2 regions of the Methylobacterium sp. 13MFTsu3.1M2 genome follow, and region 2 is predicted to be linked to the other one. Evidence: riboswitches for the same ligand, from Rfam matches in the RefSeq annotation. Region 2 holds a riboswitch; the other holds the start of a gene.
The links. Region 2 has a riboswitch for cobalamin ahead of BM314_RS08390 (TonB-dependent siderophore receptor). Riboswitches for the same ligand answer to the same signal wherever they lie in the genome.
Positions count from the first base shown of each region.

Region 1: it holds a riboswitch for cobalamin, as region 2 does, so the genes downstream of both, BM314_RS15320 (CbtB domain-containing protein) here and BM314_RS08390 (TonB-dependent siderophore receptor) in region 2, are expected to answer to the same signal.

Region 1 covers NZ_FOMM01000014.1:101,136-104,535, forward strand. Annotated here, with positions in the region: gene BM314_RS15315 (discoidin domain-containing protein) at 1-1,147, opposite strand, end outside; cobalamin riboswitch at 1,309-1,504, shown strand; gene BM314_RS15320 (CbtB domain-containing protein) at 1,539-1,721, shown strand; gene BM314_RS15325 (CbtA family protein) at 1,738-2,490, shown strand; gene BM314_RS15330 (DUF1636 domain-containing protein) at 2,483-2,884, shown strand; gene cobW (cobalamin biosynthesis protein CobW) at 2,881-3,400, shown strand, end outside.
Region 2 covers NZ_FOMM01000008.1:17,393-20,792, forward strand. Annotated here, with positions in the region: gene BM314_RS08390 (TonB-dependent siderophore receptor) at 1-1,425, opposite strand, end outside; cobalamin riboswitch at 1,607-1,800, opposite strand; gene BM314_RS08395 (IS91 family transposase) at 2,233-3,400, opposite strand, start outside.

The DNA.
Region 1 (3,400 bases), on a different contig from region 2:
GCCCGAAGGTCCCCAGCCCGAAGACGAGGTAGCGGCCGTTCACGAGCGCCGCGACGTCGGAGATCAGCGACTCGCTCTGGATCTCCACCGGCAATCCGCGCCGCTCGGCGTACGCCTCCACCTCGGCGATGACCGGGTTCAGTCTGTTCTCGAAGACGAGCTTGACCGAGCGGATCCGGCCCTCGGCCAGGAGCCGGTCGATGACCATCCGGTAGAACGCGAAGGGCGGCTGCGGATAGTGCGGATCGACCCAGGTGCTGAAGATGTCGCCCGACCGGATGTGGATCAGGAGCTGGTCGTGGGGCTTCACCGGGAAGCTCTTCGGCAGGCCGTTGAACAGCGGCCGGATCACGCTCTGCACGATCACGCGCGAATCCGTCGGCCCCCGCAGCGCGGTCACGCGCTCGAACTGCGTCGGGTCGAAATACAGGCCCGACAGGAAGTAGCCGTCCGCCGGCAGCGGCTCGTCCGGCGGGATGAAGGTGAGGCCGTCGCAGGTCAGCCGCTCGGTCAGGAAGATCACCTTGCTGCGGTCGACCTTGGGCACCTTGATGTATTTCAGGTTGAGCGCCTTCGCGATCGTCACCGCGATGATGTACTGGACGAGGCAGTTGCCGAAGGCGCCGTTCTCGAACAGCGACAGGCCGACCAGGGCGTGGCTGGCGCGGTCGGGCGCCGACTGGAGCGCGTAGGTGACGTAGACGTTGGCGCCGGGCGTCTCGTTCAGGAGCGTCACGTCGAGGCCGAGCATCGCCCGCAGCGCGATCAGGTCGATCGCGGCCTCGTCGGCGCGGATGCCGATGCCGGCGATCCGGGCCGGTTCGGGCGCGGCGATCCGGACCGCGCGCGCCCAGGCCCGCTCGTCGGGGACGATCGCGGCGACGAGGGCGTCCGGGGTCGCGGTCCAGCCAGCGAGGTCCGGCTCGGCCCACGTCACGCCGTCCTGCGAGACCGCCACCGCGACGTCGCCAGGCTCGGCGGGAACCGCCCCCTCCCCCGGCCGCAGGGCGACGGAATGGATCGGGAAGCGGCCGCCGAGGTCGACCTCGAGCCACGTCGTTCCCGTGCCCGCATCGGAGACGATCCGCGGCTTACGGCCGGCCGCGAGATCGACGAGAACCGGGGTCGGATCGTCTGTCGGGGCCATCGGGTCTCCGGGAGTTCAGCGCCCGCGCCGGGGCCGGGCGGGTATCGGGTGCGGCGGTGCCCGCTCCGGGGCGCGGCCGTCAAGCCCACCCCGATCGCGGGGCGGGCGCGGGAAACGGCCGCGATCCGGCGCCGCTCCGTTGTGTCCTGGCGGTCATGCGTCTACAACGGCCGGGCGACGGTGCCCCGGAGACGGGGTGAAAAGGGAATGCGGTGAGGGGTTTGAAGCCCCGATTCCGCGGCTGCCCCCGCAACTGTGAGCGGCGAGCGCCCGCCAAGCGCCACCGGAGCGATCCGGGAAGGCGGTGGGCGCGCCGAGCCGCGAGCCAGGAGACCTGCCGTCGCGACAGGATCCCGCAATGCCGCCGGTGGGGCGGCTGGAGACGCTTCTGATGACGACGCAAACCCTCGCCCCCATCGCCGCCGGCACCCGCGCGTCGGAGCGCCCGATCGCCGTCGCGCTCGCGGCCGTGCTGGGCCTCGGCCTGCTATTCATGGCGGGCTTCTCGCCGGCGATCGCGCTCCACAACGCGGCGCACGACTTCCGCCACACCCAGAACTTCCCCTGCCACTGACGTTCCCGGACCAGGGATGATCATCCGGCTCCTGTCGGCGGCCCTCGCCGCCGGCTTCTTCGCGGCTGCCATCGTGACGGGCCTCGAACTCACGCTGACCTCGCCGCTGATCGTCGCGGCCGAGCGCTACGAGCAGCAGGAGGCGCCGAACCGGGCTGCCAAGGCGCTCCCGATCAAGGCGTTCCCGATCGTGCTGGCCCATGCCGGGCACGACCATGCCGCGCCCGACGCCGCGCCGGAATGGCAGCCCGCGCCCGGCCTGCCGCGGATGGCCTTCACCGGGCTCGCGACCCTCGTGGGTGGCGTGGGCTACGCGCTGCTGCTCGGCGCGGTGATGCTCGCCTGCGGCCGCGAACCCACGCCGCAGGTCGGCCTCGCCTTCGCGGTGGCCGCCTTCGCCAGCGTCGCCCTCGCGCCGGGTCTCGGCCTGCCGCCGGAACTGCCCGGCAGCGCGGCGGCCCCGCTCGCGACGCGGCAGGCGTGGTGGGTGATGACCGCCGCGGCGACCGGCATGGGGCTCTACCTGATCACGATTCGCCGCGCGCTGATCACGATCCTCGGGGGGCTCGTCCTGATCATCGCCCCGCACGTCGTCGGCGCCCCGCAGGCGCCCGAGGCCGCGTCCGAACTTCCGGCGGCGCTCGCCGCGCAATTCGCCGCGCGGTCGCTCGCCATCAGCTTCGTGTTCTGGATCCTGATCGGGCTGGGGCTCGGCTGGGCGTGGCAGGCCTTCGCCCGCGGCGCGGATCGGGGAGCGGCCCGTGCCTGAGACCGTTCTCTACGTCTGCACCACCTGCCGCCGGCCGGACGACGACCCCGACGGGCCCCGCGCCGGGGCCCGCCTGCTGGAGGCGCTCCGGGCGCGGAGCGGCGCCACGCCGGACCTGCGGGTCGAGGCGGTGGAGTGCCTGTCGGTCTGCAAGCGGCCCTGCACCGTGGCGGTCGCCGCGGCCGACCGCTGGACCTACGTCTACGGCGACATGGATCCCGCCGCCTCGGCCGAGATCATCCTCGGCGGGCTCGCGGCCTACGCGGCGACCCCGGACGGCATCGTGCCCTGGCGCGAGCGTCCGGAGGCGTTCCGCAAGGGCGTGATCGCCCGCATTCCCCCTTTCCCAGAACCCCGCCCGGTCCCCGCCGGCACCCTGGAGCCCGCGGAATGACCCTCGTGAACAAGATCCCCTGCACCATCATCACCGGCTTCCTCGGGGCCGGCAAGACGACCCTCGTCCGCCACGTGGTCGAGAACGCCAAGGGGCGCCGCCTCGCGATCCTGGTGAACGAGTTCGGTGATATCGGCTTCGACAAGTCCTTCCTGGCGGCCTGCGGCGTCGAGGGCTGCACCGAGGACGCCATCGTCGAGCTGCCGAACGGCTGCATCTGCTGCACGGTCGCGGACGATTTCGTGCCGGCGCTGGAGACCCTTCTCGGCCGCGCCGAGCCGCCGGAGCACATCCTGATCGAGACCTCGGGCCTCGCCCTGCCGAAGCCGCTGGTCCAGGCGTTCCAGTGGCCGGCGATCCGCTCGCGGGTGACCGTCGACGGCGTGGTCGCGGTGGTCGACGGCCCGGCGGTGGCCTCGGGCGCCTTCGCGGAGGATCCGGAGGCTCTGGCGGCCCAGCGGGCCGCCGACCAGTCGGTCGACCACGACAACCCCCTGGAGGAGGTGTTCGAGGACC
Region 2 (3,400 bases):
GAACGAGGCCGCCACGTTGCCGTAGAACGAGAGGAAGGACAGCGGCTGGTAGACGAGGCCCGCACGCGGCGAGAAGCCGGTCCGATCCTGCTCCGTGCGCTCGTTGCCGACCTTGTCGCGGAAGGTCTGGTTGTAGAAGTCGGTCCGGTTGCCGAGGAGGAGCTTCCACTCCGGGCTTAGCGCGATCTGATCCTGCGCGTAGACGGCGGTATTCCCGACGTTCTCGCTCGCGCTGTAGCGCCGCGTGAAGGGCGGCTTGGGCTGGCCGTAGACCGGGTTGAACAGGTCGATGGCGAAGGGGTCGATCCGCGGCGTCGAGCGCAGCAGGTTCTCGGTGCTGTTGTAGCGCTCGTGCTCAAGGCCAAGCAGCACGGTGTGGGCGAACGGCCCGGTGTCGAAGTGCCCGACGAGCTCGGCCTGCCCGATGGCCACGCCCCAGGTGAAGTCGTGCCGACGGAACTCGCGCAACAGGGTGCGGCCGTCGTCGAGGAGGCCGGTCGCGCCGGTCTGCAGGCCGGTCAGGCTGCCGGTATTGAAGTGTCCGGCGACCCGCAGCTGCCAATCGGCGTTGAAGGCATGATCGAGGCGGATCTGCAGGATCCCGGCCTCCGACACGGAATCGTCGCCCGGCTCGCCGAAGAAGCGGGAGCGCGGGACGAGGCCGAGGCGGTTGTTCACCGCGACGGTGCCACGGTCGAAGGTCTGGCGGTTGCGCAGGTACTGCGCCTCGACGGTGAGCTTGGTGTCCGGGCTGATCAGCCAGCTTACCACGGGCGCGGCCAGGACGCGGTCGCCGTCGACGAAATCGCGGAAGCTGTCCTGCCGAGCGAGGGCGCCGTTGAAGCGGTAGAGGACGGTGCCTTCCTCGTTCAGCGGCCCGCCGGCATCGACGGTGGTGCGCGCCGTGCCGAAGCTCCCGACGAGCGTACCCATCTCGACGAAGGGCAGCGCTACGGGCTGCTTGGTCAGGATGTTGACGGTGCCGCCCGGGTCGCTGCGTCCATAGAGTGCCCCGCTCGGACCTTTGAGCACCTCGATGGACTGCACGTTCTGTGTGTCCGGCGCGCCGTTGTAGCCGCGGGCGATGTTGAAGCCGTTGAAGAAGATGTCTTGGGTAGCGAAGCCGCGCACCGAGTAGAGCGCGAGGTTCTGGGCGCCGAAATCATTCTGCTTGTTGACGCCCGGGACGTAGTCGAGCGCTCGTTCGACCCGGGTGGCGGCGGTGTCCCGGAGGACCTCCTGGGGCACGACGTCAACCTGCTGGGGCAGCGAGAGCCGCGGCGTCACCGTCTTGGTGCCGCTGTAGAGGTCCTTGACCTGGTAGGTGGGGGCGGCGGTGTAGCTGCCCTCGACCGAGAGCGGGTCGAGTACGACCGAGGCCGGAGCCGGGTCAGCTCGTAGGCCCTGGGCGGTCGCTGGGGCCAACCCAAGGGAGACGAGCGCGAGCGATGCGACGGATGCGCGAAGCCGCCATTGCGGAGCGGGACGGGACACGGGCCTGGGACCTCGGGACGGCAGTGGCACGTCACCGCGAACGAGGCCTGGGCCACCGCCTCACGAGGCAGCGCTTCGACACCCGCCAGGACACCCCGCCCGACGCGTTTCGCGTGTGACCACGGCTGACGGCAGGTCTCCTGGCTCGCGGGTCATCGCCCTCGCACCGTCTTCCCGGGGTGACCCAGTGACATGGTGGTGAAGGGCTCGCCGCTTACAGTTGCGGGGGCAGCCACGGCATCGGGCTGTCACCCTCACCGCGTTCTCTTTTGATCCCCGAAGGGAACCGTCACGGCCCAGCTACAGCCTCACGAACCCGTGAGTCAACGACGGCGTCCAAATAGCTCTGCCGTCACGCCGGCTGTCTAGCTTGGCCATTTTAGCGAGTGTCGAACGTCCGCTATTCAAGTTTGACGCTCCAAAGCTGACTGGCCGGAAACCTGAAGAGTTTCGGTCGCCGCGAGGCGTACGAAAGTCTTGGATGAACGAACCCGCGGGATGGCGGGCGGGCCTATGGGGATTTGGGCTGGGCGTCGCCCCCAGCGGCGGAGCGACGGCGGGCAAACCTCGCCAGTGGCGTGCTTGGAAGTCCCCGGATTGGCAAGGCCTCAGCGCTTGGCGAAGCGAACCGGGGTTCGGCGATCGCGGGGGCACGGTTCATCCTGAGGTTCGGCACAGGGTGAGGCATGCCCCGAGGCGCGGTTCCTCGGGTGGTTGGCGGCGTCAGGTCATGCCGGGTCATGGCGAACCTGCCCGGTGCGACGTGGAGCGGAACGGCGGCCCACGGGGCTGATGCCAGCCCGCGAAGGACCCGACGATCGTCATGGGACCGCCGCAGCAGGGGCAAGGTGGCCGGGCCTGGCCGGGGCTGTCTTGCGGATCGGGTGCGTCGGCGCTGGGCCGCGGCGGGGCCGCGACGCCGAGGACCGCGCGGATGCGGTCCAGGCCTGCCGTCCGGTTCGAGCCCGTGAGAAAGCCGTAGTGCCGGATGCGGTGGAAGCCGCGCGGCAGGACATGGAGCAGGAAGCGTCGGATGAACTCCGCGGCCGACAGGGTCATGACCCGCGGCCGCCCGGCCTCGTCGCGCCGGTAGTCCTTGACGCGGAAGCTGACGCTCGCCCCGTCGAAGGCGAGGATGCGGCGGCTGGAGATGGCGACGCGGTGGGTGTAGCGCGCCAGATAGGCGAGCACGGCCTTCGGTCCGGCAAAGGGCGGCTTGGCGTAGACCACCCAGCGCTTCCGGCGCACCGGGGCGAGCGCGCGGGCGAAGGCCCTGGGATCCGAGAGTGGGGCCAGGGGGCCGAAGAAGGCGAGCGCCCCGGCCGCGTGGAGCGCGGCGAGCCGTTCGAGGAACAGGCGGCGGAACAGCAGGCCCAGCACCCGCACCGGCAGGAGGAAGCCGGCGCGCGCGGCGATCCAGCGGGTCCCGTCCGGGGAGAGGCCGCCGCCGGGGACGATCATGTGGACATGGGGATGGTGGGTCATGGCCGAGCCCCAGGTGTGGAGCACGGCGGTCAGCCCGACGCGGGCCCCGAGGTGCCTTGGGTCGGCGGCGATCCGCATCATGGTGGTGCTCGCCGCCCGGAACAGCAGGTCGTAGACGGCGGCCTTGTTGTGGAAGGCGATGGCGGCGATCTCGGCCGGCAGGGTGAAGACGACGTGGAAGTAGCCGACCGGCAGGAGGTCGGCCTCGCGCGCGGCGAGCCAGTCGCGGGCGGCCGCGCCCTGGCACCGGGGGCAATGCCGGTTGCGACAGGAGTTGTAGGCGACGCGCAGGTGGCCGCATGCGTCGCAGCCCTCGACATGGCCGCCGAGGCTGGCGGTGCGGCAGCGCTCGATCGCCGCCATCACCTTCAGCGTATCCAGGCTCAGATGCCCGGCCTGCTCGGCGCGATAGGCCGGACCG